Regions from separate parts of the Streptomyces sp. NPDC052042 genome, predicted to be linked through region 2. Evidence: riboswitches for the same ligand, from Rfam matches in the RefSeq annotation. Region 2 holds a riboswitch; the other holds the start of a gene.
The links. Region 2 has a riboswitch for glycine ahead of ACIHCL_RS34665 (glycine dehydrogenase (aminomethyl-transferring)). Riboswitches for the same ligand answer to the same signal wherever they lie in the genome.
Positions count from the first base shown of each region.

Region 1: it holds a riboswitch for glycine, as region 2 does, so the genes downstream of both, gcvT (glycine cleavage system aminomethyltransferase GcvT) here and ACIHCL_RS34665 (glycine dehydrogenase (aminomethyl-transferring)) in region 2, are expected to answer to the same signal.

Region 1 is NZ_JBIUBU010000003.1:211,246-215,502, forward strand. It holds gene glyA (serine hydroxymethyltransferase) at 1-807, opposite strand, end outside; gene gcvH (glycine cleavage system protein GcvH) at 827-1,204, opposite strand; gene gcvT (glycine cleavage system aminomethyltransferase GcvT) at 1,339-2,454, opposite strand; glycine riboswitch at 2,599-2,696, opposite strand; gene ACIHCL_RS08350 (AAA family ATPase) at 2,851-3,558, shown strand; gene ACIHCL_RS08355 (enhanced serine sensitivity protein SseB) at 3,595-4,257, shown strand, end outside.
Region 2 is NZ_JBIUBU010000041.1:18,526-22,782, reverse strand. It holds gene ACIHCL_RS34685 (NAD-dependent succinate-semialdehyde dehydrogenase) at 1-731, shown strand, start outside; gene ACIHCL_RS34680 (transposase family protein) at 844-1,332, shown strand; gene ACIHCL_RS34675 (hypothetical protein) at 1,453-1,611, shown strand; gene ACIHCL_RS34670 (ISAs1 family transposase) at 1,612-2,061, shown strand; glycine riboswitch at 2,242-2,339, shown strand; partial or broken gene ACIHCL_RS34665 (glycine dehydrogenase (aminomethyl-transferring)) at 2,490-2,897, shown strand; gene ACIHCL_RS34660 (aminoglycoside adenylyltransferase family protein) at 2,993-3,754, opposite strand; gene ACIHCL_RS34655 (EamA family transporter) at 3,993-4,257, opposite strand, start outside.

The DNA.
Region 1 (4,257 bases), on a different contig from region 2:
CTTGGCCGCGATCACGTGCTCCAGCGGGCCGCCCTGCTGGCCCGGGAAGACCGCCGAGTTGATCTTCTTGGCCAGTTCCTGCGTCGACAGGATGACACCGCCGCGCGGACCGCCGAGCGTCTTGTGCGTGGTGGTCGTGACGACGTGGGCGTGCGGCACCGGGTTGGGGTGCAGGCCGGCGGCCACCAGCCCGGCGAAGTGCGCCATGTCGACCATCAGGTAGGCGCCGACCTCGTCCGCGATCCGCCGGAAGGCGGCGAAGTCGAGCTGGCGGGGGTACGCGGACCAGCCGGCGACGATCAGCTTCGGCTTGGCCTCCTTGGCCAGGCGCTCGACCTCGGCCATGTCCACGATGCCGCTCTCGTCGACGTGGTACGGGACCACGTTGTAGAGCTTGCCGGAGAAGTTGATCTTCATGCCGTGGGTCAGGTGACCGCCATGGGCCAGATTGAGGCCCATGATCGTGTCGCCCGGCTGCAGCAGCGCGAACATCGCGGCGGCGTTGGCCTGCGCACCGGAGTGCGGCTGGACGTTCGCGGCCTCGGCGCCGAACAGTGCCTTGATCCGGTCGATGGCGATCTGCTCGACGACGTCGACGTGCTCGCAGCCGCCGTAGTAGCGGCGGCCGGGGTAGCCCTCGGCGTACTTGTTGGTGAGGACGGAGCCCTGGGCCTCCATCACCGCGACCGGAGCGAAGTTCTCCGACGCGATCATTTCGAGGGTGGACTGCTGTCGGTGGAGCTCGGCGTCGACGGCGGCGGCGACGTCCGGGTCCAGCTCGTGGAGTGAGGAGTTGAGAAGCGACATCAGGGGGTCCCTTGGGGTCTCAGTTGCCGGAGAACTCGGTGTACTCGTCGGCGGAGAGCAGGTCCTTCGGCTCCTCCGCGATACGTACCTTGAACAGCCAGCCGCCTTCGAAGGGAGCGGAGTTCACCAGCGACGGGTCGTCCACGACGTCCTGGTTCGCGGCGGTGACCTCGCCGGTCACCGGCGAGTACAGGTCGCTCACCGACTTGGTCGACTCCAGCTCGCCGCAGGTCTCGCCCGCGGTCACCGTGTCACCGACCTCGGGGAGCTGTGCGTAGACGACGTCACCGAGCGCGTTGGCGGCGAACTCGGTGATGCCGACCGTGGCCACACCGTCCTCGAGGGCCGACAGCCACTCGTGCTCCTTGCTGTAACGCAGCTGCTGGGGGTTGCTCATGACCTGAATTCTCCTGTACGAGGGGGAGTGCTGATGAACAGTGGTCTTACGGTGTGAGACGCGATTACGTCACGTTCGGAGCGGGCGGACGCCGTCCGCGGCGCCGGAACCGCTCGGGGCGCCGCGGACGATCGTCACTTCCGGCGCTTGTAGAACGGCAGCGCCACGACCTGGTACGGCTCGTGGTTGCCCCGGATGTCCACCCCGACGCCCTCGGTGCCGGGCGCGGCGTACTCGGCGTCGACGTACGCGATGGCGATCGGCTTGCCGAGGGTGGGCGACGGGGTGCCCGAGGTCACCTCGCCGACGACCTCGCCGCCGACGACCACGGAGTAACCGGCGCGCGGCACCCGGCGGCCCTCGGCGACCAGCCCGACGAGCTTGCGGGGCGGGACGGCCTCGGCGCGTTCGGCGGCGGCCTCCAGAGCCTCGCGGCCGACGAAGTCGCCCTCCTTCTCGAACTTCACGATCCGGCCGAGACCGGCGTCGAACGGGGTCAGGCCGGTGGTCAGCTCGTGGCCGTAGAGCGGCATGCCCGCCTCCAGGCGGAGCGTGTCGCGGCAGGAGAGTCCGCACGGGACCAGGCCGTGCGGGGCGCCCGCCTCGGTCAGGGCCTTCCACAGCCCCTCGGCGTGCTCGGGGGCGACGAACAGTTCGAAGCCGTCCTCCCCGGTGTAGCCGGTGCGGGCGATCAGCGCGGGGACGCCGGCGACCGTGCCCGGCAGCCCGGCGTAGTACTTCAGGCCGTCCAGATCGGCATCGGTGACGGAGGCCAGGACGGCGGGGGACGCGGGGCCCTGCACGGCGAGCAGCGCGTACGCGTCGCGGTCGTCGCGCACCTCGGTGTCGAAGCCCTCGGCCCGCGCGGTCAGCGCGTCCAGCACGATCTGGGCGTTGCCCGCGTTGGCCACGACCAGGTACTCGTGCTCGCCCAGCCGGTAGACGATCAGGTCGTCGAGGATGCCGCCGTCCTCGGCGCAGATCATCGTGTAGCGGGCGCGGCCGATGGCGACGGTGCCGAGGTTGCCCACCAGGGCGTGGTTCAGGAAGGCGACGGCCTCGGGGCCGGTGACGGTGATCTCACCCATGTGCGAGAGGTCGAAGAGGCCGGCCTTGGTACGGACCGCGTTGTGCTCGTCGCGTTCGCTGGCGTACCGCAGCGGCATGTCCCAGCCCGCGAAGTCGGTCATGGTCGCGCCCAGCGAACGGTGCAGGGCGTCGAGGGCGGTGCGGCGGGGGGCGGTGGTCATGGTGTGGCTCCCGGGGCATGACGGCGAGGACGAACCCTCCCCATCTGTCATCGGAACCTGAGAGGTTCGCCGAAAGCCCCCGAAGGGTCGGGTTCGGCTTGCACCTTGGGTGGAGCCGCGAAGCGGCCCGCTTTTCAGATCTGCCTCATCCACACGGTACGGGGCCTGAGAGATTCAAGGGAGGATCTTGCTCCTTCGGCGCCCGGCCCACACGGCGACCGGAACTCTCCCGTGCGGATTCAAACGGCCTTTATGCAGTTGGCCGGGCCATCATCGCACGCATCGGGCCGGAGTGGGGCCCCGGTCCCCGGGGCAGTCCAACGGCGTGGACGGTTGTGCCGCATTACCTCTTCTTTACACTTCGGCCATGAGCGGACATCCAGCAGGGGGAGGGCGATGACGTTACGGCGGTACGCGACGATCGCGGGGGCCGGGCACGGCGCGCTGCCCGCGCGTGCCGGGGCCCCGGCAGGGCACATGCTCGCCGGACCCGCGCCGGTGGTACGCGACCTGCGGCGACGCGGCGGGCGTGCGCCGCGGAGCCTGGACTTCGCGGTGGGCGACGTGGTGGTGGTCTCCGGGCTGCCCGGCAGCGGCAAGTCCACGCTCATACGGCGGGTGGCCACGGTCCGCACCGTCGATTCCCAGGACACCCGGGACCGCTGGGCGCGGTCGGTGCCCCGCCTGCTCCCGTACGTCCTCTACCGCCCCCTCGTCCGCCTCGCCCACTACGTGGGGCTGCGGCGGGCCCTGTGCTCGGGCGAGTCAGTCGTCGTGCACGACTGCGGAACGCAGGCGTGGGTACGCCGCTGGCTGGCCCGGGACGCGCGGCGCCGGGGCCGGGACCTCCATCTGCTCCTGCTCGACGTCACACCGCAGACCGCGAGGGAGGGGCAGCGGGAACGCGGCCGGGGCGTGTCCGGGTACGCGTTCGCCCGGCACCGCAGGGCCGTGGGCCGGCTGCTCCGGGACGCCGAGAAGGGGCTGCTGCCGTCCGGCTGCGCCTCGGCGGTGCTCCTGGACCGGGAGGCGGCCGGGCTGCTGGACCGCATCACATTCACCGGAGCCCGCTCGGGCCCGGGCATGTCCCGGGGCGGACGTTAACCTTCTGCCGGAAGGCTCGGGCGAGAAGGGGAAGCAGTGGACGTTCCGGCGCAGGTCCAGTCCCATCCGGAAAACGGATGGCCGGCCAATGAGCTCGAAGAGGTGCTGGCGGCCTCGGTGGGTGCGACGGAGGCCGGCGGGCGCCTCGTCGAGGTGCTCGGGCGCAGCCATGTCTGGGTGCCGCTGCCCAACGGTGGCAGCACCGAATCCACGGACCTGGACCTGCCGGCGCTGGAGATCGACGGGGCCGCGTTCGTCCCCGTCTTCAGCTCCGAACAGCAGTTCCTCGCCTGTGTCGGTGACCGGATGCCCTACACGGTCGCCCCCGCCGTCGAATTCGCCCGCGGCCTGCCCCCGCAGCTCGGCATAGCCGTGAACCCCGGGGGCGCGGTCGGGATGCCGCTGCCGCCGCCCGCCGTGGCCGAGCTCTGCCGGGCCGGACGCACCCAGCTGGACGGACCGGCCACCGGTGGCCGGGTCCGCCTGTACGAGCCGGACTGGCAGGAGGAGCCCGTCGACTTCCTCGCCGCCGCCGCCGGGGAGTTCGAGGAGAGCGGTGTCGTGCTCACCGCCCGCCGCGCGCTGGCCAGCGTCGAGGGCGGGGAGCCCGTTCTCTTCGTCGGCGTCGAGTTCATCACCTGGGACGAGGCCGCGCGCGACGTTCCGATGAACGCGCTGGGCCGTGCGCTCGGCCGGGTG
Region 2 (4,257 bases):
CTGAAGCCGTGGTCCGGACCTCCATGGAACTGGGCGGCAACGCCCCGTTCCTCGTCTTCGCCGACGCCGATCTCGACGCGGCAGTCGAGGGGGCGATGACCGCCAAGATGCGCAACATGGGTGAGGCATGTACGGCCGCAAACCGCTTTTACGTGCATCGAGCGATCGCCGACGAGTTCGCCGGGAGGCTGGGGGAGCGGATGGCCTCCCTCACGGTCGGACCAGGTACCGAACCCCAGGTCCGCGTCGGACCGCTCATCGACGCGGTGGCGAAGGAAAAGACGTCGTCTCTGGTCTCCGACGCTCTGGATCGAGGGGCGAAGGTCGTCGCCTCCGGACAGGTGCCCGACGGCCCCGGCCACTTCTACCCGCCGACCGTGCTGACCGGCGTCAGCACCGGAAGCCGACTGCTCCACACGGAGATCTTCGGGCCGGTCGCTCCCGTCATCCCCTTCGATAACGAGGACGAGGCGGTCAGGCTGGCCAACGACACCGACTGGGGGCTGGCAGCGTACATGTTCACCCGGGATCTCGACCGGGCCCTCGACATCAGCGAGAGGCTGGAATCAGGCATGATCGGCCTCAACACCGGTCTCGTTTCCAACCCCGCTGCACCGTTCGGCGGAGTCAAACAGTCGGGGCTCGGCCGAGAAGGCGGTCGCGTCGGCATTGAGGAGTTCCTGGAACACAAGTACATCGCCATACCAGTGCGACACCACGTCCATGGGTGACGCACGCGCCCAGCGCATCCAGGGCTTCGGCGTAGTCGGCTGACGCCCGGTTGCTGGCATCTCGTCGTGTTGGGCGGGGTTCGATACACAGCAGGCACGGACGTCCGTGATCATGGAGTTCTCTACGCTCTGTGACCTTGGACTGCCCGTGCCTGCCGACGCATCATCTCTGACCTCCACTGCCTTTGACCAGCTCAGGCCACACCCAGAAGCGTCCGGGAACGAGGTTCCGGGATTGCTGGAACGCCTTGCTCAGGTCCCGGACCCGCGTGACCCGCGGGGAGTACGGCATCCGCTTGTGACGCTCCTGGCACTGACGGCCTGCGCGGTTCTCGCCGGAGCGCGGTCCTTGCTCGCGGTGGGTGAATGGGTGGCCGACGCACCGCCGGTCCTGCTCGAACGGCTCGGCACGGTCATAGATCCGCTGTTCCCGAAACGGTCCTGGCCCGCGGAATCCACGATCCGGCGACTGCTCGCCAGAATCGACGCGGACGCCCTGGACCGGGCGTCGGAGCCTGGCTGGCGGACCGGCAGACCAGTGGTCAAGGGCTGCGAGGACTCGCGGTCGACGGGAAGTCGCTGCGGGGTGCGGCCCGCGTGAAGGGACGGAAGATCCACCTCCTGGCCGCATGCGACCACGTGAGCGCACTGGGCCTGGCCCAGATGGACGTCGGCGAGAAGACCAACGAGATCACCTGCTTCCAGCCGCTGCTCGACACCCTTGAGAACTTGGCCGGGCACGGTCGTCACCAGCGATGCGATGCACACCCAGCACGACCACGCCGTCTACCTGCTCGACCGGCAGGCCCACTACATAGTGATCGTGAAGCGCAACTCCAAGAAGCTCCGCGAACAGCTCAAGTCCCTTCCCTGGAAGTAGATTCCGCTGCAGGATAGGACCTGCGCGACCGGTCACGGCCGCCACGAGATCCGCAGACTGAAGGTCTGCACGGTCAACAACCTGCTCTTCCCCGGCGCCCGCGAGGCCGTGCAGATCGTCCGCCGCCGCGTCCACCGCAAGACCGGAAAGATCAGCCTCAAGACGGTCTACGCGGTCACCAGCCTCACCGCCGAGCAGGCTGGCCCGGCCCAGCTCGCCCGACTGATCCGAGGGCACTGGATCGTCGAAGCCCTGCACCACGTCAGGGACGTCACGTTCACCGAGGACGCCTCCCAGCTGCGGACCGGGAACGCACCCCGAGCAATGGCCACCTGCAGGAACCTTGCGATCGGAGCTTTTCGCCTGGCCGGCGTCCGCAACATCGCCTCCGGACTCCGACGGACAGCCCGGGGCCAAACCAGGCCCCTCACCCTCCTCGGCCTCACATGATCAAAACGGACGGCATCGAACTACGCCGAAGCCCTGCCAGCGCATCCAGTCCGGCGAGTCCATGAGGGGCCATCGAGTCGGATGAAGGCGGGGCCCGGTGCTCGACGATCACGTCCAGCCGCCGGGCATCGGGCCCGTACGTTGCCTCTCGAAGCACACGACAACCGAATACTCTGCTGATGATCCTGTGCGGGAGAGCTCACGCTCTTCGAGGACCGTTGCGCCGAAGGAGCAGATCCTCCCCGGAATCTCTCAGGCCCAACTACCGCTTCGGCAAGGCGACTCTGGAAAGACATGACGTCACGTCCTGCACCCCGGTGCAAACCGCCGGACCCGGCGGTGAAGCTCTCAGGTACCGATGACAGAGCGGGGAGGCCACCCATACACAACGTCGCGCCCACGGCGACCTCAGCAGGGAGCCTCCCTCCATGACCTCACCCGAATCCTCTTCTCCATCCGGGGAGTTCGCCGCACGTCACATCGGCATCAACCACGCCGACCGCGCCAAAATGCTTGCCGAAGTCGGCTACCCGACCCTTGCCGACCTCATCGACGCCACCGTCCCGAGCGGTATCCGGAGCACCTCCGACCTGAAGCTGCCCGCCGCCACCGAAGCCGAGGCGCGCGCCGAGCTGCAGGAGCTTGCGGGCAGGAACACTACGGCCGTCCCGATGACCGGTCTCGGCTACCACGCGACCAGCACGCCCGCGGTGATCCGGCGCAACGTGCTGGAGGATCCGGCCTGGTACACCGCCTAGACGCCGTACCAGCCGGAGATCAGCCAGGGCCGCCTCGAAGCGCTGCTCAACGACGGAACCGGGACATCGACCCATGGCAGGCCGAGACCCGCGAACAGGGCCTGCAAGTCCGGCGGGTAGCTGGCGTATCTTTCGCGCGCGGCGTACAGCCGCTCCGAGTATCCGGGAGCGGTTCATATCTGTTGGTGCAGGTGGTCGATGCGGGTGAGCACGTCGTCCACGTGTGGACGTACCTGGGCCTTCAGCTCCTTGCTCCAGACCTCGTCCTGATAGTGACAGGTGAGGTACAAGTTCCTGGCGTGTTCCAGGACGGGGCGGTGTTCCGGGGGCAGGTGGGCCATGGCCCAGTGGGCGGCGGCGTCCTTGGTCTTGATCTCGCCTGTGGCGAGGGTGGCCCAGATGCGGGCGAGGGTCAGCAGGACGTTGCGCGTGTCGTCGTGTAGGTCGGCCAGAAGTTCGGGGATCGCCTCAACGCTCGCCCGGACGAGGTCGGTGTGCGGCACCGGATCCAGCAGCTCGGCCGGAGGCGGCCCGGTCAGGGGGTGGTTGCCTGCCAGGACCACTGCGAGGACCAGGGCCAGGTCCGGCATCGGGCCGGGCCGCGGAGCCGCGCCCGCCTGGAATTCGTCGCGCAGCCACTCTCCGTAGAGGAAGTCTCCGATCGGCGGGAACCGCCAGGGGCGGACTTCGGACTGGACCACGACAGTGAGTTCAACCGGCCGGACAGTGGGCGTGAGGCCGGAAATGTCCAGCAAGCCCTCGACAAGTGCCTGCCGCGTCGCCTCGTCAAGACTCCGCCGGGTGACGGCCAGGATGTCCAGGTCGCTGGCCGGGGCGAGACCCCCGAGCACGGCGGAGCCGTGAAGGTACGTCCCGAGGAGTTCCGGCCCCACGACGTCGCGGACGAGGCCTACGGTCTGCTCAAGCTGATCCATCACGCCAGTGTCGGATACACCCGCTCACCGGTACCCACCGGCCCGTGCCTGCTCAGCGATGCTCTGCCCACTGAGGCCGGCTCAGCCCCCGGCATCGGGCGGCAGGGTCCCGTTGGGTGATGTGAGCGACGACCGCATCAACGCGGAGCCGGGGCTGAGCCTTGCGGTGTGGTGCGAAGGAAATCCGTTCCTGCGCACCACGCGCCTTATGTCACGGTCGTGAGGTCTTGGCGTCCAGTCAGGACTCGGCGGCCGCGAGGCCGGCGATGGCAGCGAGCAGGACAACGGTGCCCGTGACGGTGGCCGCCGTGAGCCGTTCCTCCAGGAGCACAACGGCCAGGACGGCCGCGCTGACCGGTTCGAGGAGCATCATCACCGACGCGGTGGCCGCTGGCAGAGCAGCGACCCCGGCGAAGTGCAGCGGACAGGCGAGCGCCGTGGTGACCGCAGCGATGTACAGCATCGGCAACGCCACTTGGGCCAGGCGCGCGCTGCACGTTACC